One region of the Lactococcus sp. KTH0-1S genome, then DNA from elsewhere that is predicted to be linked to it. Evidence: riboswitches for the same ligand, from Rfam matches in the RefSeq annotation. Region 1 holds a riboswitch; the other holds the start of a gene.
The links. A riboswitch is a leader RNA that binds a small molecule or an ion and turns the genes downstream of it on or off. The one in region 1 is predicted to bind lysine.
Positions count from the first base shown of each region.

Region 2: another riboswitch for lysine. It lies ahead of ACRYLU_RS11205 (amino acid permease); the one in region 1 lies ahead of dapA (4-hydroxy-tetrahydrodipicolinate synthase).

Region 1 is NZ_CP195165.1:1,632,278-1,644,718, reverse strand. Features, by position in the region: gene ACRYLU_RS07925 (MIP/aquaporin family protein) at 1-562, shown strand, start outside; gene ACRYLU_RS07920 (aspartate-semialdehyde dehydrogenase) at 657-1,733, shown strand; gene ACRYLU_RS07915 (NUDIX hydrolase) at 1,744-2,199, shown strand; lysine riboswitch at 2,267-2,442, shown strand; gene dapA (4-hydroxy-tetrahydrodipicolinate synthase) at 2,543-3,436, shown strand; gene ACRYLU_RS07905 (MgtC/SapB family protein) at 3,476-4,147, opposite strand; gene ACRYLU_RS07900 (ribonuclease J) at 4,497-6,209, shown strand; gene ACRYLU_RS07895 (leucine-rich repeat domain-containing protein) at 6,257-9,457, shown strand; gene ffh (signal recognition particle protein) at 9,536-11,092, shown strand; gene ACRYLU_RS07885 (GNAT family N-acetyltransferase) at 11,119-11,661, opposite strand; gene ACRYLU_RS07880 (NADPH-dependent F420 reductase) at 11,743-12,318, opposite strand.
Region 2 is NZ_CP195165.1:2,266,547-2,278,987, reverse strand. Features, by position in the region: gene dnaX (DNA polymerase III subunit gamma/tau) at 1-38, shown strand, start outside; gene ACRYLU_RS11205 (amino acid permease) at 73-1,539, opposite strand; lysine riboswitch at 1,697-1,879, opposite strand; gene ACRYLU_RS11200 (undecaprenyl-diphosphate phosphatase) at 2,062-2,916, shown strand; gene rpsF (30S ribosomal protein S6) at 3,108-3,401, shown strand; gene ACRYLU_RS11190 (single-stranded DNA-binding protein) at 3,431-3,931, shown strand; gene rpsR (30S ribosomal protein S18) at 4,106-4,351, shown strand; gene ACRYLU_RS11180 (metallophosphoesterase) at 4,551-5,324, shown strand; gene ACRYLU_RS11175 (DUF960 domain-containing protein) at 5,406-5,714, opposite strand; gene ACRYLU_RS11170 (MurR/RpiR family transcriptional regulator) at 5,752-6,600, opposite strand; gene gnd (phosphogluconate dehydrogenase (NAD(+)-dependent, decarboxylating)) at 6,793-7,698, shown strand; gene gntK (gluconokinase) at 7,819-9,330, shown strand; gene ACRYLU_RS11155 (gluconate:H+ symporter) at 9,465-10,880, shown strand; rRNA gene ACRYLU_RS11150 (16S ribosomal RNA) at 11,197-12,441, shown strand, end outside.

The DNA.
Region 1 (12,441 bases):
TCAATTACTTGTTGTAGCGATTTATAAAGAATACTTCGCTAAAACTAATGACGGAGCAATTTCTTTAGGCGCTTTTTCAACAACTAACGCTTTGGATAATGGTTCAAATCGTGGAAAAGCAATTTTCAACGGATTTATCAATGAAGTAATCGGAATGTTTGTATTTGTTTTCGGAATTCTCAGTTTTACAACGAACTTCTTTGGTGCAGAATCAATCAAATGGATGACAAGCTATGCTCAACAACAAGGAGCTGATGTTACAGCAAATGCAACAGTAAGCCAAATTTGGGCTTCTGTTTCAGGTGCTTCATCATCTAAAATGATTGGTGCGCTTGCTATTGGTTTGATGTTTGTTGGTTTGGTTACAGCATTTGGTGGACCAACTGGTGCAGCATTGAATCCAGCACGTGACCTTGGTCCTCGTATCGTTTATAGCTTCTTGCCACAATCAGTTGTTGGTGAAAATAAAGACGCTAAATGGTGGTACGCTTGGGTTCCAGTTGTTGCCACAATCGTTGGTGCAGTAATTGCAGCTACAGTCTTTAAACTTATGTTTAAATAAAAACAAAAATTTCTGTCGAAAGGCAGATTTTTTCTTGCCCTTATAACTTAAAAGCGCTATAATAATTATAATTTACTGAAAAGGACAGACAATTATGACACAATATAATATCGCCGTCGTTGGTGTTACTGGTGCCGTGGGTACATGTATGCTTGAACAATTAGAAGAATCTACACTTCCTATAGAAACCGTACGTGCGCTTGCAAGTAAACGTTCGGCGGGAAAAATTGTTGAATTTAAGGGTCAAGAGCTTGTTGTAGAAGAATTGACTGAGGAGAGTTTTGAAGGCATTGATATTGCTCTTTTTTCAGCTGGAGGTTCAGTATCAGAAAAATACGCCCCTTATGCTGTAAAAGCTGGAGCTGTTGTCGTAGATAACACCTCATTTTTCCGTCAAAACCCTAATGTCCCCTTGGTTGTTCCAGAAGTTAATGCACATGCTTTGGAAAAACACAATGGAATAATTGCCTGTCCTAATTGCTCAACGATTCAAATGATGGTTGCTTTAGAGCCAATACGTCGTACTTATGGACTTGAACGCGTGATTGTCAGCACTTATCAAGCGGTCTCTGGTGCGGGTCAGTCAGCAATTAATGAAACAAATCGTGAACTCCAAGAAGCACTTGATGGAAAAGCACTGACAGAATTGTCAGCAGAAATTTTACCGTCTGCTGGAGATAAAAAACATTATCCAATTGCTTACAATGCACTTGCACAAATTGATGTATTTACTGACAACGATTATACTTATGAAGAAATGAAAATGACAAATGAAACCAAGAAAATCATGGAAGATGATTCAATTGCGGTTTCGGCAACTTGTGTCAGAATTCCAGTTCTTTACGGTCATTCTGAGTCAGTTTATGTTGAAACAAAGAAAGTAGCAGACATCGCTGAGGTTAAACGTTTGATTTCTGAATTCCCAGGAGCTGTTTTAGAAGATGATGTTGCTCATCAAATTTATCCACAAGCCATTAATTCAGTTGGTCGTCGTGAAACTTTTGTGGGTCGTATTCGCCGTGATTTGGATGCCGCAAATGGGATTCATCTTTGGGTAGTTTCTGACAATTTACTCAAAGGAGCAGCTTGGAATTCTGTTCAAATTGCTGAAACGCTACATGAACGTCGCTTAGTTAGACCAACTCATGAGTTAAAGTTTGAACTGAAATAAGGTCTGTTAAATGAGTTATATCAGTAAAATTCGTGAAAAAATTGGTCATGAGCTTTTGATTTATCTGGGAGCAGGCGTTATTGTCTATTCTGATGAAAAAATTCTCTTACAAAAACGTAAAGATAATGGGCCTTGGGCTTTACATGCGGGTGGCATAGAAGTTGGTGAAGAACTTGAGGAAACTGCTCGCCGAGAATTATTTGAGGAAACGGGACTAAAAGCAGGTAAACTTGAACTTTTAGGAATTTATTCTGGTCAGGACCGATTTATGACTTATCCCAATATGGACCAAGTTTATATGCCAGGCCTTTATTATATTTGTCAAGATTTCATAGGGAGTTTAAGACCACAAATGAGTGAAGTTGAAGAGCTGAAATGGTTTAAATTTAAAGAAATTCCAAAAAATATTCATGAGCCAAATCGCCGTGTTATCGAAGATTTCATCCAATTAATGGCGAAAGGATAATAATAAATTAGATTGTATAAAAATAAAATTTTTGACCTCATTTACTAAAATATGCTATAATGGGTCAAACAAAATTAGAGGTTGCGAAGACGAAGAAGTTAGTGGAGCGGTGAACGCACTGAAGCTGATGGCGGCGTTCTTTGCCGAAAGAAAAATTGTCACAAAATTTTTCTTGGGCTGTGTGGTTAAATCCTACAGACTGTCTTTCTGTCAGTACTGACAGAAAGGGGAGCTAATCAAAATCATTTTTGACGAACTTTTGAGAACCTCTTTTGCATAAAAAGAGGTTCTTTTTGACCTCTTGACAAGAGCTTGTCAGTAAGCTCACACATAAGGAGAAATTATGTCAGCAAAAGAAACAATTGAAAAATTACAAAATGCACGTATCATCACGGCCCTAGTGACCCCTTTTAAAGAAAATGGCCAAATTAATTTTGAAGCATTTCCTAAGCTCATTGAGGATTTACTTGCTAATCATACGGAAGGCCTTATCTTAGCTGGAACAACGGCCGAATCGCCTACTCTTACTCATGATGAAGAATTGGCAATTTTTGCTGCGGTTAATAAAATAGTGGCTGGCCGTATTCCATTGATTGCGGGTGTTGGAACTAATGACACACGTGATTCGGTTGAATTTGTCAAAGAAGTTGCTGAACTTGGGTATATCGATGCGGGACTTGCAGTGACTCCTTATTACAACAAACCTTCCCAAGAAGGAATTTATCAACATTTTAAAGCCATTGCTACTGCGAGTGATTTGCCAATTATTTTGTATAATATTCCAGGAAGGGTGGTCACTGAAATTCAGGTAGAGACCATCTTACGTTTAGCAGAACTGGAAAATGTAATTGCCATCAAAGAATGTACAAATACTGATAATCTGGCTTATCTTATTGAAAAGCTACCCAAAGATTTTTTAGTTTATACTGGAGAAGATGGGCTAGCTTTTCACGCTAAAGCTTTGGGAGGTCAGGGGGTAATCTCGGTTGCCAGTCATATCCTAGGTCAAGAATTTTTTGAAATGTTTGCAGAAATAGACCAGGGCTCTATTCAAAAAGCAGCGGCTATTCAAAGAAAAATATTACCCAAAATAAATGCACTTTTTAGTTTCACAAGTCCGGCTCCAATCAAAACGGTTTTGAATGCAAAAGGATATGAAGTTGGTGGCTTACGTTTACCACTTGTAGCTTGTACTACTGAGGAAAGTAAAATAATTCTTGAAAAAATTGGAAATTAAAAAATACCCTTTTAGGGTATTTTTCTTTATAAAAGTAGGTCAATATTCAATTGATTTAATCTTATCATTCGATTCCAAAAGACTCATTAACGAAGCGACTTCATAAGCTTTTGGTAAGTTCAAATATAGATCTGTTTTTAAAGAATTATTTGATTTTTTTTCAACTTTTATACTAAGAATTTTGACATCTTCCTCTTTCAGCTGTTGTTGCAACAGTTGAAGCCCTTCAAAATCTTCTAATTGAAGAATAAGATGATCGCTTGTCGCTGATTTTATCCATCGATAATTTTGGTGTAAAATAATTTGAAAAAGTAAAATAAGTAAAGTAGCTACAATACCTATAAAATATAATCCAGAACCGATAGCCATCCCAATACCAGAAGTTGCCCAAATTCCAGCCGCAGTAGTCAATCCATTAACGGATTGATTGTGAACAAAAATCATTCCAGCTCCTAAAAAGCCAATACCACTTACAATTTGAGCCGCAATTCTGGAAGGATCAAGATTGACTCCATGAGTACTGATGATGTCCATAAAACCATATTTTGAGACAATAATCATTAAAGCAGCACTCAAAGCAACAATTAAATGAGTACGTGTACCAGCATTTTTGGAACGGCTATTTCTTTCATAACCAATGGCATATCCACATACCCCAGCTAATATTAATCGAATTAACCAATCAAGTTGTGTTAAGAAAGTAATCTGCATAAAATTTCCTCCTTGTCATTTAAAACTTACCTTCCATTATATCGCTATTTTGATTAGAAAAAAAGTAAGACCCATAAAAAATGAAACTGACTTGCTTTTTTACTTGCTTTGGGTTAAACTTATATTAGTGTATTCTCGGTAGAGATTGGAATGCCAATCTCTTTTATTTTAATTCTAAGTAGAATTATCTTTTCAATATCGCTTGTCCCACTCGACCGATTTCGAGAGTGAATATGGCAAGGAAATTGCTAAAAACAGGACTGTAAATTTACTGACAGAATTTGTCAATAACTTACAGATTCTTTTTATATCGAAAAAATTATAAATTACACTGACAAGAAAGGTTTTTATGTCTAATATTAAAATCACTCCATTAGGTGGTGTGCGTGAATTTGGTAAGAACATGTATTTAGTTGAGGTTGAAGAGCAAATTTTTGTGCTTGATGCAGGACTTAAATATGCTGAAATGGATCAACTTGGTGTTGACTTTGTTATTCCTGATATTACATATCTTTTAGAAAATGCGGATCGTGTCGCAGGAATTTTCTTGACTCACGGACATGCTGATTCAATTGGGGCTTTGCCTTATATCGTTTCTGAATTAAAAGTTCCTGTTTTTGGTTCAGAATTAACAATCGAACTTGCAAAAATTAATGTCAAAAATTATGCTGACAGTCGCAAATTCAACGATTTTCATGTTGTAACTGAAGATACAGAAATTGATTTTGGTAAAGCCGTCATTTCATTCTTCTCAACAACACATACAATTCCAGAAAGCTTAGGAATTGTTATTTCTACAAATGACGGAAACATTGTTTATACAGGCGATTTCCGTTTTGATCCAGCTGTTGCAAAAGGCTATCGTACCAACATGCGTCGATTGGCTGAAATTGGAAATAGTGTAGTCCTTGCTTTACTTTCGTCATCACCAAACGCTTTGTCAACAATGCAATCTGCTAGCGAGCATGAAATTTATGAAAAAATTTATGACTATATTGATGACAATGAAGGACGGGTCATTATTGCTTGTAACGCGGGTAATTTAGGTCGAATTCAACAAACGATTGATGCTGCCATTAAACTTGGACGTCGTGTTGCTTTTACAGGCGAAGATATGGACCAAATCATCGAAACAGCAACTCGTCTTAACAAATTACAAATTGTTGATAAAAAATCAATTATTAAACCAGCAGAAATTAAAAAATATGCTGACAATGAATTAGTTATTTTAGAAACAGGACGAATGGGTGAACCACTCAAATCTCTTGGAGACATGGCTCATCGTCGTCATAAATACGTTAAAATTAAAGATGGAGATTTAGTACTTGCTGTTACAAGTCCATCTGTCTCTTACGAAACAACAATTGCTCGTATTGAAAATGAAATCTATAAAGCTGGCGGAGTCATGAAAATGTTGGCTTCAGATTTGAAAATATCTGGTCACGCGAATGCTCGTGATTTGCAATTCTTACTTGATATCTTCCGTCCAAAAAATTTGATTCCAATCCAAGGTGAGTATCGTGAACTTAGTGCCCATGCTGATTTAGCAATGGAAATGGATATTTTGCCGGAACATATCTTTATCGCTAAACGTGGGGAAACAGTCAGTTTGGAAAATGGAGACATGATCCCATCTGGTGTTATTCAAGCTGAAAATGTTATGATTGACGGTTCAGGAGTTGGAGATATCGGTTCAGTTGTTTTACGTGACCGTAAAGTGCTATCAGAAGATGGTATTTTCATTGCCGTTATCACAATTTCTAAGACTGAACGTAAAATCGTCAGCAAATCTCGTGTTCACACTCGTGGTTTTGTTTATGTTAAAACTTCACGTGATTTGATGCGTGAAGCTGGTGAGTTGGTCAACGAAACTGTTGATAAATATCTTTCTGGAAAAGAATTTGATTGGGCAGAAATCAAAGGTTCTATCCGTGATGCTCTTGGAAAATTTTTATATGAGCAAACAAAGCGTAAACCAGTGATTCTTCCAGTAGTTATGGAAGCGCGTCAACCTCAAGATTTAAACAAACGTTATACTAAAAAAAATCATAATAAAAAATAAAAGTTACAAAACCTCCATTTTTTCGTATAGAAAGTTAGGAGGTTTTTATGTCTCAAAAATCAATAAAAAAAATAACGATGACTGTTGGAGTGGGGTTACTGACAGCTATTCTTAATCCCACATTCTTGAATCATCAGTTGCTGACAGAATTGCCGGTGGAGGCCACGACAAGTAAAATTACATATACTGATGAGCAAAAAATTACTTACAATCTTGATAAAGTTTCATTGACAGCTGAAGTTGCCTCCTATGCTGGCTTGGCGGGAGCTGATATTGTAATTCCGGACATCATTGAAAGTAACGGTCAAACCTATGCAATAACTTCAATTGGAACTTATGCATTTTCAAATAGTGGAATTCATTCGGTTATTATCGGAAATAATGTTGTAGACATTAATACGAGTGCCTTTCAAACAACAGCAGCTTTTCCTGACTATTATAAGAAATCACTGACAGAAGTAGTTTTAGGAGCAAAAGTCCAAAATATAAAAACAGATGCTTTTGCTGGGAACGCCATAAGTAGTATAGAATTTCCAAATTCTGTCCTAAAGATTGCGACAAGAGCGTTTGCAAATAATAATTTAACTGAACTTTCATTGGGGCCAAATATCACAGAAATTATGGCCAAAGCCTTTCAAAGTAACCAAATCTCTACAATAGAATTTGCTGATGAATCATTGACAATAGTAGATTCAGCAGCCTTTTCTGGGAGCCCCGTTCAGAGCTTGACTTTGGGAATTGGAGTAACATTGGCTGATGATGTATTCAATAAAATAAGTCCTTTATTTGGTCAGTTATCAGATTTACCGACAGATGGAATTCGGATAATTTCTGTCAATTCTAGTGGGCTTTTGGATAAAAGTTGGATAAAGTCTGACAGTTCACAGTCGACTTCTGCGAGGACAGAAGAAGCGGATACAGCCACTTCCCCTTCTTCCAATTCAGTAGAGCAAGTTGATGTTTCCAGTTCAGAATCAACACAAGAGGCACATTTGGCTTCACTTTATCCAATATCTGAAGCGAGTAGTGTTACAGATAATACTTTAAATTCAACCTCTTCTTTAAACAGTTCTATTTCTAGCTCACAAACAGAGAAGGGTCAGTCAGGAGCTTCCAGTACAGCAGAAATCAGTTATGATTCAGTAAACCGAAATATTTTGTCTTCTTCAAACCAAACCAATTCCAATTCAAGTAGTGAAAATGATTCGAACCAATCCTCGTTAGGTTCAAGTATGTCCTCTAACGGAGAAAGTAAGCATTCTAATTCTTCCAATATCAACGAAACAAATGATAGTTCAGAATTAACCAATATTTTATCATCATCAAATCCGTCAGAAAGTGATTCAGTATCAGATCATGCAAGTTCTGAAGCTACGGTCAATTCAAATAGTAGTATCAGCTTATCCTCATCAAACATGAGTTTGACTTCTGATTCAGAGTCAGCAACTAATTCACCTGATCTCTCTAATGGATCAGAAACAGCTAATATTTCCTTAGCTTCTACAAACAATAGTTCAAGTTCAGTTTTATCCAGTACGAGCATAGCTGATAATTTAGAAAGAAATCAATCTGGTTCTGATAATCTTACATCCCCCAAAGATAGCTCGGGAACATGTACTTCAGGAGCTGTTTTGTCTTCAGATCAAACAAGCTCTGAAGCTACGGCCAATTCAAATAGTAGTATCAGTTTATCCCCTTCAAACATGAGTTCGACTTCTGATTCAGAATCAGCAACTAATTCGCCTGATTTCTCTAATGGAGCAGAAGTAGCTAATAATTCCTTAGCTTCCGTAAACAATAGTTTAAGTTCAGTTTTATCCAGTACAAGCACAGCTGATAATCTAGAAATCAATCAATCTAGTTCTGATAATCTTACAAAGGATAGCATGGAAATATCTACTTTAGGAGTCGTTTCTACTTCAAATCAAACAATTTCTGAAGCTTCAAACAATTCAATGAGCAGTATTAATTCACCATCATCAAGTATGAGTTTAACTTCTAACTCAGAATCAGCAACTAATCAGTCTAATTCTTCTGAAGTAACAGAAGTAGCTAATAATTCATCAACCCACTCCTCAGATATTTTAAATAGTGATTCAAATGATAGTTTAGGTTCAGATTCTTCAAACCTTAGTAGTAGCCCTAATTTGCAAACGAATCAAACTATTTCGTCCAGACCAAGTGAAGTAAATAATATATCAGAAAACCCTAAGAAAGTTTCTTCTTCAAATTCAGTTCAAGAAAACTCAACAGACCATGAGATGTCTACGAACCCAAAAAGTAGCATAAGTTCACCTATCAACACAATTTCTGGCTCACAACCAAAAGTGAGTCAGTCAAATCTACTGAATACAACAGTAGGAATCAACAATCCAATAACTTTTAATAATTCTTCATCAGAAAATTCCGCTGCCTCTAATCTAACTAGTTATTCAAATAATAATCCAGAATCATCAGAATCAAGATATTTAAATATATCTAATGAGGCACAAAGAAACAGTCATTCAGAAATTTCTTATAGTTTGCCATCTTCAAATTTAAATGAAAACAACGTGTCTTCATTACAATCACAAGGAATTTTAGAAAGTTCTAAAAGCTCAACAAATAAGAGAAGTTCATCATTATCAATTATAAACTCAATTTCTCACCCACAAAATGAAGATAATCAGTCAAATTCTTCTGATGAAGTAAAATCAAATAATAACATAGAGTCAAGTTTAGATCAATTAAATTCCATAAGTAACAAAACTCATGTGAATTCTTTGACTAGCCAAAAACTATCAGTAATTTACACCTTACCAAGCAAATTAAAAGTGACGAATGAAAAAAATAAAAATTCAAATACAATAAGCGAAGAAAAACTGATCAGAACCCCTCAAAAAAATGCTGAAAGTCAAAATTTTGGTCAAATAACTGCTCTTGACTTATCTTTTAACAAAGAAGTAGAGACTATGGAAGATTCTAAATCAGCTGCAGATAAAGTTCTTGATAAAGAAAATGGTGACCAGAGTCAAAATAATAAAACGAATACTATTGATAAAGATAAAGGTTTTTTTAAACGGTCTGAATTTAATTCTAAAATACTTGATAGTGATAATAATATTTTAAAGAAAGCTGATCTTATAAAAAAACATGGCCAGATAAGTGACAATTTTTTCATTGGCCTAATAACAATTTTAGGAGCTTGTTTTATTTTCATATTTATATTATTTAAAAAGAAAAAAAGAGTGAAAAAAGATATTGACTAGAACTTTTGATGTATTCAATTTTAGCTAAAGAAATGTTATAATGAAGTAATTGTAAAAAATAGAATTGGATTATAAAATATGGCATTTGAAAACTTAACTGAACGCTTACAAAACGTTTTTAAAAATCTACGTGGAAAGAAAAAAATTACTGAGACAGACGTCACAGAAATTACAAAAGAAATCCGAGTTGCTCTCCTTGAAGCCGACGTTGCTCTCCCGGTTGTCAAGAAGTTTATTAAGGCAATCCGTGAACGAGCTGTCGGTGTTGAAGTATCAGAAGCATTAAACCCAGCTCAACAAGTAATTAAAATTGTTGATGAAGAATTAACAGCTATTTTGGGTGGCGGCGAAGCTGAATTACTTAAATCTCCTAAAATTCCAACAATTATCATGATGGTCGGGTTGCAAGGGGCAGGTAAAACAACCTTTGCTGGTAAACTCGCCAAAAAACTCAAAGAAGAGCAAAATGCTCGCCCTTTGATGATTGCAGCCGACGTTTATCGTCCAGCGGCGATTGACCAATTAAAAACCTTAGGTGAACAGCTTGAAATTCCTGTCTATGATGAAGGAACTGCTGAAAAACCAGTTAATATTGTTCGTAATGGTCTTTTAAAAGCTCAAGAAGAACGTAAAGACTATGTTTTGATTGATACTGCAGGTCGTCTTGAAATTGACGACACTCTAATGAACGAATTGCAAGAGATTAAAGCACTTGCTGAACCAACTGAAATTTTGCTTGTTGTTGATGCAATGACTGGTCAAGTTGCAGCACAAGTTGCCAAAACTTTTGATGAAAAATTGGACATTACAGGTGTGATTATCACTAAACTTGATGGTGATACACGTGGTGGTGCGGCATTATCAATTCGTGAAATTACAGGAAAACCAATTAAATTTACAGGGACTGGTGAAAAATTAACAGACCTTGAAGTTTTCTACCCTGATCGAATGAGTTCACGAATTCTTGGAATGGGTGATATGCTCACCTTAATTGAGAAGGCTCAAGCAAATTATGACGAAGAACAATCAGCAAAACTAGCTGAAAAAATGGCTGAAAATCGTTTTGATTATGAGGACTTTGTTGAACAACTTGATCAAGTGACAAATATGGGACCAATGGAAGATATTATGAAAATGATTCCAGGAATGTCACAAATGCCTGGTTTAGATAAGGTTAAAGTTGATCCTAAGGATGTTGCCAGAAAACGAGCAATGGTCTTGTCAATGACACCGGCAGAACGTCATTTAGAGGCTGAACTGTCACCAGCCCGTCGTCGTCGGATTGCCGCAGGTTCTGGAAATTCATTTATTGAAGTAAATAAATTCATTAAGCAATTTAATCAGTCCAAAGAAATGATGCAAGGAATCATGAATGGTGATATGAATGCGATGATGCAAAAAATGATGGGTGGAGCCGGTGGACAAATGCCGAATATGCCTGCAGGTTCTGGAATGCCCGATATGTCATCTTTGGGTGATTTACAAGGGATGATGGGCAATGGTTCAGCAAATGGGATGCCCGATATGAGTTCTATGTTTGGTGGTGGTTTAAAAGGTAAAGCAACTGAGTTTGCTATGAAACAAGCCATGAAACGTGCTCAAAAGAAAATGAAAAAAGGTAAGAAAAAACGCTAAAAAAAAACAGGAAAACTCCTGTTTTTTTATTTAACCGCTTTTTCTCTTTGAGTGTATTCAGATTTAAGAATCCCCATAAAGTAGCTATCATGATATCTGCCGCCAGCAAAGAATTGTTCCTTAATTGTTCCTTCAATTTTGAAACCTAGTTTTTTATAGATATGAACAGCAGGAGCATTATCAATATCGACCCATAAATAAACTTTATGCATATTTAGAGTATTGAAAGCATAGTCAACACCTGTCTTCAATGCTTTTTGAGCGTAGCCTTTTCCAGAAAAACCAGAGATGATAATGATTTGAATTTCGCAGGTACGATGAATGTAATCAATAGACATAAGTTCCACAATTCCAATAAAAGTATCATTGGCTTCAATTACAAAGCGACGTTCAGTATTATCATGGATATGTTTATCATAAAGACTGGTTAACTCATCTAGTGATTCATAAGGTTCTTCAAACCATAGCCGCATTGTTTCAGCTTTATTATTGATGATATGAATATTTTTTAAATCTGTTCGTTCCAATGCTCTGATTTTCATTGTTGGTTCATTTGTTAATGTAGTCATTATTCTACTCCTTGATGATATTTCTTTATAAAATAAAAAGCCTTGTTATTTAATTATAACAAGACTTAAATTTTTAAGCGACTATTTGAAAATTCCAAAACCGCCGTCCCAAGAAATTTTTTCAGAAGCAGCTAAAGTAATTTGCAGAAAACCAATAGCTTCTAGTTCGCGAGCCCTTTTTAGTGAACCAGCGTCTAATAGATTCAAACCACTATTTTCAAGAGATTTAATAATGGTTTCTTTTGCTTTTTGACTATCACTAGCGAGTAAAACGGTTGTTTGATGTTCATTTGCTACTTTTTTTGTTGCCAATGCATCGGAAAAAGTCGTATTAAAAGCCTTAACAATCATTGAATTTGGGAGTTGTTTAGCAATGAGAGCCGCGGCAGAAGTATCCGAAGGCACTAATAGACTATCAAATGTTGTGAAATCAACGGGATTTGTAATATCGATAATTATTTTTCCTTGTAAATCAGTCGAATATTCTTGGATGATTCCAGCAATTGCGACATAAGGAACAGCCAAAACAACAATTTCACCCAATTCTGTTTTAGCTGAGTTTGATAAGATATAGTTGACTTTATTACCAGATGAACTAAAATTATCACCGATTGCTTTCCCCATTTTTCCTTTACCAAAAATACTAATTGTTTCCATAGTCTTCCTCCTCTAAGATTGATATTGTTATTAATTTGATTATATCATTGAAAAAATGAAACCTATAACAATATACCTTACAATACTTAAGTGATTAATAAATTTTTATTGACAGTTAGTTAA
Region 2 (12,441 bases), 630 kb from region 1:
AACTCTTTGGTGAAAAAGTAGTTGAAATTAATGATTAAACTAATAAAAAAGCCGCTCATTGAGCGACTTTTTTTAATCTTTATGACGACTTAAATCAACCTCTTTAAGGGGGATAAGTTTCGTTTTGTTTTTAAATTTATAACCCAAGTAAAGGATGAAGAAGAGTGGAATTGCGGCATACATGATGACACCTTGCACCCAAGTTTTACCAAAAAGAAGCATTGGGTCTTGGCCGAGTGTGACTAAAACAGTCATAATTAAGGCCAAGATTGGACCAAATGGGAATAGTTTTGCATGATAAGGTAAATTTTTAACATCTTTTCCTTGAGCAACATAGGCGCGACGGAAGCGGAAGTGGCTAATTGCAATCCCAATCCAAGCAATAAACCCTGTTAAACCAGAGGCTGAGACGAGGAATGTAAAGAAGCTAACTCCGTAAATTGATGTCAAGAATGTGAGTAAAGCAACAGCAGTTGTAGCTAATAAAGCAATGAAAGGAATCCCATTTTTTGAAGTTTTTGAGAAAATCTTTGGTGCGCCACCATCTTTAGCTAGTGAATAAAGCATCCGAGTAGAGGCATACATTCCAGAGTTTGCTGCTGAAACGACAGAAGTTAAAACAACGGCGTTCATGATAGAAGCTGCAATAGAGAGACCAACACGTTCAAATACAATTGTGAAAGGGCTTTGAGCAGCTGAATCTCCTCCAACTAAGTGGGGGTCGGTAAATGGAATGATAGCCGCCATCACGAAGATAGATAAGATATAAAAGACAAGAATACGCCAGAAGATAGAATTCATAGCTTTAGGAATTGATTTTTCAGGATTTTCAGCTTCACCAGCTGTAATTCCGAGCAATTCTGTTCCTTGGAAAGAGAAACCAGCGACTAAGAGTACGCCAAGAATCCCACCGCCGGTAGTGAAACTACCAAGTCCTCCGACAAAACCATGATTACCAACTGAAAGATTTTTAGCGACGTCAATATGACCGCCCATAATTCCAAAAATAGATAAGAAACCAATAATCAAGAATAAAACAACAACAGTAATTTTAATGGCTGACAACCAATATTCAGTTTCGCCAAAAGTTTTAACTGATAAGGCATTGATTGCAAAGACAATAATTAAGGCAATCAGTGAAAAAATCCAACTTGGAACATCTGGTAACCAGAATTTGATACAAAGGGCAACGGCTGTTAAATCAACCGCTACGGTAATTGCCCAGTTTAACCAATAATTCCAACCTAGAGCAAAACCAAAAGCTGGGTCAACATAACGTGTTCCATAGTCTGAAAAAGAACCAGAAGTGGGTAAATAAGTGGCCATTTCACCAAGTGATGTCATGAGGAAGTAAACCATTGCTCCGATAAGAACATAGGCAGTCAGTGCACCAAAGGGTCCTGCCGTGTGAATGACATCGCCTGAAGTCAGAAACAATCCAGTTCCGATTGTTCCGCCAAGGGCAATCATGGAAACATGACGTGATTTTAAGCCGCGTTTTACTTGCGTCTCAGTCGTTGAGTTTGAAGAATTTTCCAAAATTCTCTCCCTAATAAAATTTATTCTACACCGACTTGTTTGACTCAGACTCAACCTTACCCCTGTTTAGTTTAGAAAAGTCTGAGAAAAACAAAAAAAGCAATCCTACTAGATAGAATAGATTGCTAAAGGTCCGACAAAATTTTAAAAATTTTCTTGAACGAATAGCCCTCCGCATGGTTATTAACCATTTGCGACAGTCTAGTGAGTTTTTCTCACTAGCCCAAGAACCTTGCTGAGCAACAAAATTCTTTCGGCAACCTCTCCTCCTCTAAATACGCGTCTTTGTTGTGCTCCAACTCGGCGTAGATTCATATCGGTTGCGACCTCTATCGATGTGTTATTTGTAATTCTAGCGCAATTTTAAGATGATGTCAAGGAAGAGAATGTAAAATTAATTACAAATAATCACTTTCTTTGTAAGTTTATTCATTTGTCATTTATGATATACTTATGAGGATAGGACTGCTATGTCAGTCAATAAAAATCAGTCTTTTTACTGAAATTTTCTAGGAGCAAAATATGGATTTTATTCGTGCCATTATTTTAGGTATTATTGAAGGAATCACTGAGTGGTTACCTATTTCCTCAACAGGGCATTTGATTATTGCTGATGAATTTATTCGTCTTAATCAATCAGCAGCTTTTAAAGAGATGTTTGATGTTGTGATTCAGCTAGGAGCAATTTTGTCAGTTGTTGTTCTTTATTTTCATAAACTGAATCCATTTAATAAGTTAAATCCAGCTGACAAACAAAAAACCCCACGTGAAATTCAATTAACTTGGCGTTTGTGGTTGAAAGTTTTGATTGCGGCTTTACCAGCAGCGATTATTGGTTTACCACTTAATGACTGGTTGGACAAACATTTTTACCATTTTGTTCCTGTTGCCTTCATGTTAATTATTTATGGGGTAGCATTTATTGTCATTGAGCGTCGGTGGGTACCAAACCATGAATTTTCCGTAATGGATATTGACCGTTTACCTTATCGTGCCGCTCTTTACATTGGATTATTCCAAGTACTTTCTTTACTTCCAGGGACATCGCGTTCAGGTGCGACAATTGTCGGTGCTTTATTAATTGGTGTAAGTCGGGAAGTTGCCGCAGAATTTACCTTTTTCTTGGGTATTCCAGTTATGTTTGGGGCTAGTTTCATCAAAATACTTCACTTTTTCAAAAATGGGAATTCTTTAAGTTTTGAACAATTTGGGGTCTTGTTAGTGGCTTGTATAGTTGCCTTTGGGGTATCAATGGTTGCCATCAAGTTCTTGACCGATTACGTGAAAAAACATGACTTTACTTTCTTTGGGAAATATCGAATTGTGTTAGGGATTATCCTTCTTATTTATGCAATGTTTAAAGCCTTTTTGGGCTGAGAATGAGATAAATTATGCCAACTTTCTTTAGTTGGTATTTTTTATTTTAAAATACTTCTCTTTGCTGAGGGAAAGTTTAAATGTATTCTTGCTAAAAATAGAAAAAAGTGATAGAATATAACTCTGTGGGAAAAACTCACAACTTACGCAGGACTCAACCTGCGTCATTAGTCCAAAAGGAGGAAAAATCAATGACTAAATACGAAATTCTTTATATTATTCGCCCAAACATTGATGAAGAAGCAAAAGCTGCCCTCGTTGAACGTTTCGATGGAATCTTGACTGACAACGGTGCTGCAAATCTTGAGTCTAAAGACTGGGAAAAACGTAAACTTGCTTACGAAATCAATGATTTCCGCGAAGGTATCTACCACATCGCAACTTTTGAAGCTGAAACAACTTCAGAAGCTTTGAGCGAATTTGACCGTCTTGCTAAGATCAACCTTGACATTCTTCGTCATATGATCGTTAAAGTTGAAGCTTAAGAGCTTTCATTTCTAAGGAGAAGTTCATCATGATTAACAATGTTGTATTAGTAGGACGCATTACTCGCGATCCTGAACTTCGATACACCCCTCAAAATCAAGCTGTCGCAACATTTTCATTGGCTGTAAACCGTCAATTTAAAAATGCGAATGGCGAACGTGAGGCTGATTTCATTAACTGCGTTATTTGGCGCCAACAAGCTGAGAATTTGGCGAATTGGGCTAAAAAAGGAGCTTTGATTGGGGTAACTGGTCGAATTCAAACACGTAACTATGAAAATCAACAAGGTCAACGCGTTTATGTGACTGAGGTTGTGGCTGACAGTTTCCAAATGTTGGAAAGTAGATCTGCTCGTGAAGGTATGGGAGGCGGAACTTCTGCTGGTTCATATTCTGCACCTAGCCAATCTACAAATAATACTCCACGTCCACAAACGAATAACAATAATGCAACACCGAATTTCGGTCGTGATGCTGATCCGTTTGGTAGCTCACCGATGGAAATTTCGGATGATGACCTTCCATTCTAATAGGGTGAAATAATTGACGCTAAAGCGCCTAATTATTTCAGAGAAACCCGCTATGGCGGATTTCCTAACCCTCTTACTCGTTATTATGAAAAGCAGAATCGGCTTTTCATAATAACGTCGTAATCCTAAGAAAACTTTAAATAGACATCTAAAAATAATATAAGGAGAAATAAAATGGCACAACAACGTCGTGGCGGCTTCAAACGCCGTAAAAAAGTTGACTTCATCGCTGCAAACAAAATCGAAGTCGTTGACTACAAAGACACTGAACTTTTGAAACGTTTCATCTCAGAACGTGGTAAAATCTTGCCACGTCGCGTGACTGGTACATCTGCTAAAAACCAACGTAAAGTGGTTAACGCAATCAAACGCGCGCGCGTAATGGCTTTGCTTCCATTCGTAGCTGAAGACCAAAACTAATAAATGAAAGGCTGCTTCGGTAGTCTTTTTTTGTATAAAAATTTGACAAATAGAGTTGATATTTACTGACAGAATGTTTGGTTCCGTCCGAATTTACTGACCAGAAATTTGTCAGAAAAAGAGAATAGATTGATAACTTCATCAAGTATTTTTGATTAATACTATGTTTTTGTCAGTGAATTTATGATAAAATGGACAAATGATTGAATTGATAATAGGAGCAGTGCTCTTAAGTTTGTTAATTTATGGAATTTTTATAGAGCCTCATTTGATGAAAGTGAGACATGTAAAAATCGCTCAAAAACAAAATTTAAAAATTGCTCATTTTACCGATACCCACTTTGCTTGGCACACGACTAGTCATCGTTTTAAAAAATTTGCTCGAAATATTGCTAATGAAGAGCCAGATTTAATTATTTTTTCTGGAGATTTATTTGACAAGGTTGCTTGGGCAAAAAATCGAGATTGGACTGATTTACTGACGATATTGTCAGAACTTAAAGCTCCTCTTGGGAAATTTGCGATACTTGGTAATCATGATTTTGATGATGAAAAATCGTCAAAGTTTGTTGAAGAGTTTCTAGAAAAAGCTGGTTTTGTTCTGTTGAAAAATTCATCAGTTGTCAAAGATAATTTATCTATTTCTGGGGTTGATGACTGGCGTGAGGGACGGCCTGATTTTGAACTTGAGCCCATTGATGCAACATTTTCGCTTTTAGCCCTTCACGAACCGGATACTATTTTAGACATGGAGACAATTAAGGAATTTGATTTAATTCTTTCTGGTCATAGTCACGGAGGGCAAATTCGGATAGGAAATTGGCGTTTACGTAATAAGGGGTCAAGTAGTGCTGATGCTGGTTTGTATCAGCTCAATGACCGAACAAAATTGTATGTTAATCGTGGAATTGGTTTGACTTTCTTGCCTATTCGTTTTGGGGTGCCTCCAGAAATTGTGTATTACTACATCTAAAAAAATCTGTCAGTAATTTTGACAGATTTTTTTATTTTTTTATTTAAAAATTTACTGACAGCTTTGTTAAAAATTCTGTCATTACATTTCTCTTGCAGTCATGATCGTTTCGCGTCCCATATTGTCAACGGCTCGGTAGTGTAGAGGCCATTCAGGATTAAAAGGGTAGCCAAAATCAACGAGGATGGTTGTTGGACTATTGTCTTGAGAAAAACGAATAGAAAGTAAATTACCCGAATTAACCAAGTCAAAATTGATAATTGTTTCTAGTGGAAAAACGCCCTTGAGGTGATGGTCAATAATAAACCAAAAGGCATCAATGACTTCTCCAGGAATTGACGCAACGGTATCAAAACTTGCGTAGCGTCGTCTAGTGTTAGAAAATGCCATAAAATCACATCCTTTCTATAAGATCAATGGATAAATTCTAGGAAATACGGGAATCTCGAATGACTTTTCGGATTTCAGATAAAGTCCCTTCAGAAACATTTTTCATTTTCATTCCGTACATCATAAACAAGGCATCAAGCAAACTAATTTGAGAAACTGTGGAAGCAACAGCTTCAGGTCGAAATGAAATTTCTTCAGAAATTGAAATTAGAGCGACATCGGCCGCTTTGGCTAAAGGGGAACTCGCAAAAGAAGTCAATGCAATAATTGGAACCCCGCGACTCTTTAAAATTTCAACCAAGTGCATTGTATCTCTGTTTTTTCCTGTATGTGAAATAACAAAAGCACAATCGTCGCTCGTTAATTTTGCAGCTTGCATTTGTTGAAAATGAAAATCCTGATGATAAACGCAGTGCAAAGGCATTCTCAAAAATTTATGAAAAGCAATCAATGCGACAGCGTTTGAACCACCCAAACCAAAAAAACCGCAAGTGCTGGCATTGAGCAAAATTTCCATGGTTTGGTCAAGTTGTCTGTTAGTGATAAGGTTTAATGTAGAATTTAATGATGAAATATTGCCGTTGAAGTTTTTTGTCAGTATTTCTTTGTAATCGTCAGTTGGTGAAAGTTCGCTAAAAAATTCATCGTTTCGTGTCGAGTCCGTGGCATGAATGGCGAGTTTTAATTCTTGGAAGGAATTAAAGCCGATTTTTTTAGAAAATCTGGAAATTGTAGCCGTAGAGACATGAGTTTTTTGAGCAAATTCCTGAATTGAAAGCCTCGCTGCACTATCAATATTCGCAATTAAATAGTCAGAAATTGCCTGATCTGATTTACTGAGGTTATCATAATAACTTCGGATTCGGCTGATTAAAGTACGCGACATATCAAGCCTCCTTCTAATTGACTACATTATACCATAAATAAGATTCGGCGATTTCTCAAAAATTCCAAATTCCTAACTTGAAATTGTTTTGACAAATCAGAAAATATTTTACAAAAAATATTGTTGACAAATGAAAAAAAATTACTTATACTAAAGGTATAAAATGAAAGCGATACCACGGAGGAAAAAATGATGAAATTTGGTATGATTGGTTTAGGGAAAATGGGAATGAATCTTGTGAAAAATGCCGTTGACCATGAGATTGAAGTTGTTGCTTACGATCTAAATACAAAAGCGGTAGAGGAAGCTAAGGATTACTCAGACAATATTACCGCTGTCAGTACAATTGAAAATTTACTGACAGAATTGCCAGCAAGCAAAATTGTTTGGTTGATGCTTCCAGCAGGAACTCCTACAAATTCAACGATTGCAATGCTCTCTGAAAAGCTGTCAGCTGGCGATATTCTGATAGACGGTGGAAATTCTAATTACAAAGATAATTTAGAACAAAATAAATTACTGACAGAAAAAGGAATTAAATTTTTTGATGTCGGAACTTCTGGTGGAATGGCTGGAGCTCGTCAAGGCGGGAATTTTATGATTGGTGGAGATGATGAAAAATCTTGGACAATTATAGAACCAATCTTCAAAGCAATCTCAATGGAAGAGGGCTACCTCTATACAGGGAAACTTGGCAGTGGTCATTACTTGAAAATGATTCATAATGGAATTGAATATGGGATGATGCAAGCGATCGCTGAAGGATTTGAAATTTTGGAAGAGTCACCATTTGATTATGACTATGAAGCCGTTGCAAAATTATGGAATCACGGCTCAGTAATCCGAAGCTGGTTGATGGAGCTTGCTCAAGAACAATTTTCAAAAGACCCTAAACTAGACCAAATTATCGGTCATGTTCAATCTTCAGGAGAAGGAAAATGGACCGTCGAAGAAAGCTTGGACTTAGGCGTTCCTGCCCCAGTTATTGCCTTGTCACTAATGATGCGTCAACGCTCATTACAAGAAGATACCATGACCGGAAAAGTAGTTGCCGCTTTGCGCAATAGCTTTGGCGGACATGACGTAGAACAAAAATAATTTACTGACAGATGAGAAGCGTAAGCTAACTAGGACAAAAAACTTCTGTCAGTAAAAAACTACTGATGATGAAAGAAGTTTAAAGTCTGTCAGTAAATATATAGAAGAAAAGGAGCCTAAATGCAATATTTAATAGGCGTCGATTTAGGAACCACAGCAACTAAGGCAGTGCTTTTTGAGAAAAATGGAAAAATAGTTGCAAGTAGTAGCCAAGCCTATCCCCTCTATCGTGATGCTAGTGGGATGGCAGAAGAATCTCTTGAAGAAATTTTTGAAGCAGTTTTAGTGACAATCAGGGAAGTTTCAATTAATTTAGAAGATGAAGACGAACTTTTAGCCGTTTCATTTAGTACACAAATGCACTCACTAATTGCTTTTGACGAAAATTGGCAGCCACTTACAAGATTAATCACTTGGGCTGATACAAGAGCAGTAAAATACACCGAACAAATTAAAGCCTCTAAAAATGGTTTTGATATTTATCGAAGAACCGGAACGCCTCTTCATCCAATGGCTCCTTTATCTAAATTTATCTGGTTAGAAGCTGAACATCCAGACATTTATCAAAAAGCAGCCCACTATTTGGAACTTAAAGGATACATTTTCCAACGACTTTTTGGAACAAATAAAATGGATTTATCAACCGCAACAGGTACAGGTATCTTCAATATATTTGAACTTCATTGGGATAAAGAAGCGCTAGAGATGACTGGAATCAAAGAAAGTCAATTGCCCAAAGTAGTAGAACCCTATGAGATAGAAGAAAACCTTCCTCACGAATATGCCAAGAAAATGGGTATTCAAAGCAGCACCAAATTTATTTGGGGTGCAGCCGATGGTCCGTTATCAAATTTAGGAGTAAATGCGATTAAACCGGGTGTTGCAGCCATCACAATTGGAACATCTGGTGCGATTCGAGTAGTTACTGACAAACCTAAAACAGATGAAAAAGGACGCACATTTACCTATGCATTAGACAAAGAGCATTGGGTAGTCGGTGGCCCCGTAAACTCTGGTGGAGATGTTTTCCGTTGGGCTCGTGACCAAATTTTTGATGGGAAAATTTCTTTTGATGAAGTCACGGAACTTGCAGCAAACATTTCCCCGGGCGCTGATGGATTACTTTTCCACCCCTATCTTGGAGGCGAACGAGCGCCGATTTGGGATGCCAATGCCAGAGGTTCATTTTTTGGCCTAAACTACGGACATAATCGTAGTCATATGGCTAGATCAGTTCTTGAAGGAGTTATCTTCAATATTTATATGGTTGCGCTTAGCCTTGTTGAAGTAGTAGGTGACCTAAATATGATTCAAGCGACAGGAGGATTTACAAGTTCTGAACTATGGACACAAATCCTAGCAGATATTTTTGAACAACCAATCAATGTGCCAGAGAGCCGAGAAGCTGGCTGTTTAGCCGCCATTATCATGGCTGAAAAAGCCCTCGGCCTAATTGAAGATATCAGTGAAATCGAAACGATGGTAGGAACAAACGAAACCTACCAACCCAATCCAAAAAATTTCGAAATTTACCGAGAAATTAGTCCAATATTTATCCGACTTTCTCGCTCTCTCTTGGCAGAATATGAAAATATTGCCAATTTCCAAAGAAAATTTGAAGAAGAAAAATAAACTTATATTCTTTAAAGACTTAATACTTCTATATATCACAAATAAGTATTGAGTTAATTTTTAAAATCAAATTGTAAGCGCCGTCAATTTTGCTTACACAGTTTATTCAATATTTTTTGAAAGGAAAAAAATATATGATTGATTTACTTGTACTTTTAATTGGGGTCTTAATCCTCCTCCTGATGATTATCAAATTTAAAATTAATACTTTTGTGTCCTTGATTGTCGTAGCGGTTTTAGTTGGGTTAGGACTTGGAATGCCACTTGGTCAAATCCCTGTTTCAATCCAAAACGGAATCGGAGGCTCATTAGGAGAGTTAGCAATCGTTTTTGGTTTTGGGGCAATGCTTGGAAGACTAATTGCTGATGCTGGTGGAGCCTATCGTATTTCAAAAACGCTTATTAACAGTTTTGGTAAAAAAAGAATTCAATGGGCAATTATGGTTGCCAGTTTCATTATTGGGATTGCCCTCTTCTTTGAAGTTGGGATGGTTCTCTTGATTCCGATTGTCTTTGCCGTTGCCTTAGAAGCAAGCGTTCCCTTGATTTATCTCGGAATTCCAATGGCAGCAGGACTTTCAGTAACTCACGGATTCTTACCTCCCCATCCAGCACCAATTGCAATTGCCGGTGTACTAGGCGCAAATCCTGGAACTGTTCTTCTTTACGGAATTATTGCAGCAATTCCAACAGTCATTATCGCAGGTCCGGTTTTCACAAAAATTGCTAAAAAATGGGTCCCAGAAGCCTTTGTTGTAAAAAATAAATTATCCGCCTTTGGTGAAATCAAAGAATGGAAATTAGAAGAAACTCCAGGATTTGGGATTTCTATCTTGACAGCATTAATGCCAGTAATCTTAATGGCAATCAGCACCATTTATTCTATCGCGACTAATGATGGGAAACCCTTTGCCGCAGTAACAACAAGTACAATGAAAGCAGGAAAAGTAGTAACGACCACTACTTACCCATCAAGTTTTGTTGAAAATGTGATGATGTTTATTGGTAATCCCGTATCGGCCATGATTATTTCACTACTCTTTGCCTTGGTTACTATGGGTTGGATGCAACGTAAGAAAAATTCAGAAATTGCAGTATCAATTGCAGATTCAGTTAAGTCAATTGCGATGCTATTGTTAGTTATCGGTGGTGGAGCAGCCCTTAAACAAATTCTTATTGACGGAGGGATTTCAGTACAAATCGCCAGTATGTTTAAAGATTCCCCACTTTCGCCATTACTGCTTGCTTGGATTATTACCGTCATTCTACGTGTAGCCTTAGGTTCTGCAACCGTGGCCGCTTTAACAGCAGCAGGTTTAGTTCAACCAATGCTTGCATCAGCTTCTCCAAATACAGCCGCACTAATGGTCTTGGCAATAGGGGCAGGTTCAATTGCCGCATCTCATGTTAACGATGCAGGATTCTGGATGTTTAAAGAATACTTTGATTTAGATGTCAAACAAACATTAAAAACTTGGACAGTACTAGAAACGATTATCGCAGTTGTAGGTTTAGGAATGGTCATGTTGATGAGTATCTGGGTACATTAATAAAAAAATAAGTCAATTTTGACTTATTTTTTAAATTTGTCAAAGCTAGTGGTGGCATGAAATAAAGCGAATACAGGAGCGGGAAAAAGCGAACGTAAGATAAAAAAAGGGATAAAAGTCACAGTTAATTCTTGACAATGAGAAGTAGGTTTGATAGAATATAATAGTTGTCGCAAGAGACGAGGGTCTTGAAGCGATAAGCTAGACCATTGAAAACTGAATAAAGAAGAATGACTCATGTGATGTAGTAAGATACATCAAAAATCTGTCAATCAATAATGAAAGACAAGCCAGTCACCTAGGTGACTTAAATACTTTATTTGAGAGTTTGATCCTGGCTCAGGACGAACGCTGGCGGCGTGCCTAATACATGCAAGTTGAGCGCTGAAGGTTGGTACTTGTACCGACTGGATGAGCAGCGAACGGGTGAGTAACGCGTGGGGAATCTGCCTTTGAGCGGGGGACAACATTTGGAAACGAATGCTAATACCGCATAACAACTTTAAACACAAGTTTTAAGTTTGAAAGATGCAATTGCATCACTCAAAGATGATCCCGCGTTGTATTAGCTAGTTGGTGAGGTAAAGGCTCACCAAGGCGATGATACATAGCCGACCTGAGAGGGTGATCGGCCACATTGGGACTGAGACACGGCCCAAACTCCTACGGGAGGCAGCAGTAGGGAATCTTCGGCAATGGACGAAAGTCTGACCGAGCAACGCCGCGTGAGTGAAGAAGGTTTTCGGATCGTAAAACTCTGTTGGTAGAGAAGAACGTTGGTGAGAGTGGAAAGCTCATCAAGTGACGGTAACTACCCAGAAAGGGACGGCTAACTACGTGCCAGCAGCCGCGGTAATACGTAGGTCCCGAGCGTTGTCCGGATTTATTGGGCGTAAAGCGAGCGCAGGTGGTTTATTAAGTCTGGTGTAAAAGGCAGTGGCTCAACCATTGTATGCATTGGAAACTGGTAGACTTGAGTGCAGGAGAGGAGAGTGGAATTCCATGTGTAGCGGTGAAATGCGTAGATATATGGAGGAACACCGGTGGCGAAAGCGGCTCTCTGGCCTGTAACTGACACTGAGGCTCGAAAGCGTGGGGAGCAAACAGGATTAGATACCCTGGTAGTCCACGCCGTAAACGATGAGTGCTAGATGTAGGGAGCTATAAGTTCTCTGTATCGCAGCTAACGCAATAAGCACTCCGCCTGGGGAGTACGACCGCAAGGTTGAAACTCAAAGGAATTGACGGGGGCCCGCACAAGCGGTGGAGCATGTGGTTTAATTCGAAGCAACGCGAAGAACCTTACCAGGTCTTGACATACTCGTGCTATTCCTAGAGATAGGAAGTTCCTTCGGGACACGGGATACAGGTGGTGCATGGTTGTCGTCAGCTCGTGTCGTGAGATGTTGGGTTAAGTCCCGCAACGAGCGCAACCCCTATTGTTAGTTGCCATCATTAAGTTGGGCACTCTAACGAGACTGCCGGTGATAAACCGGAGGAAGGTGGGGATGACGTCAAATCATCATGCCCCTTATGACCTGGGCTACACACGTGCTACAAT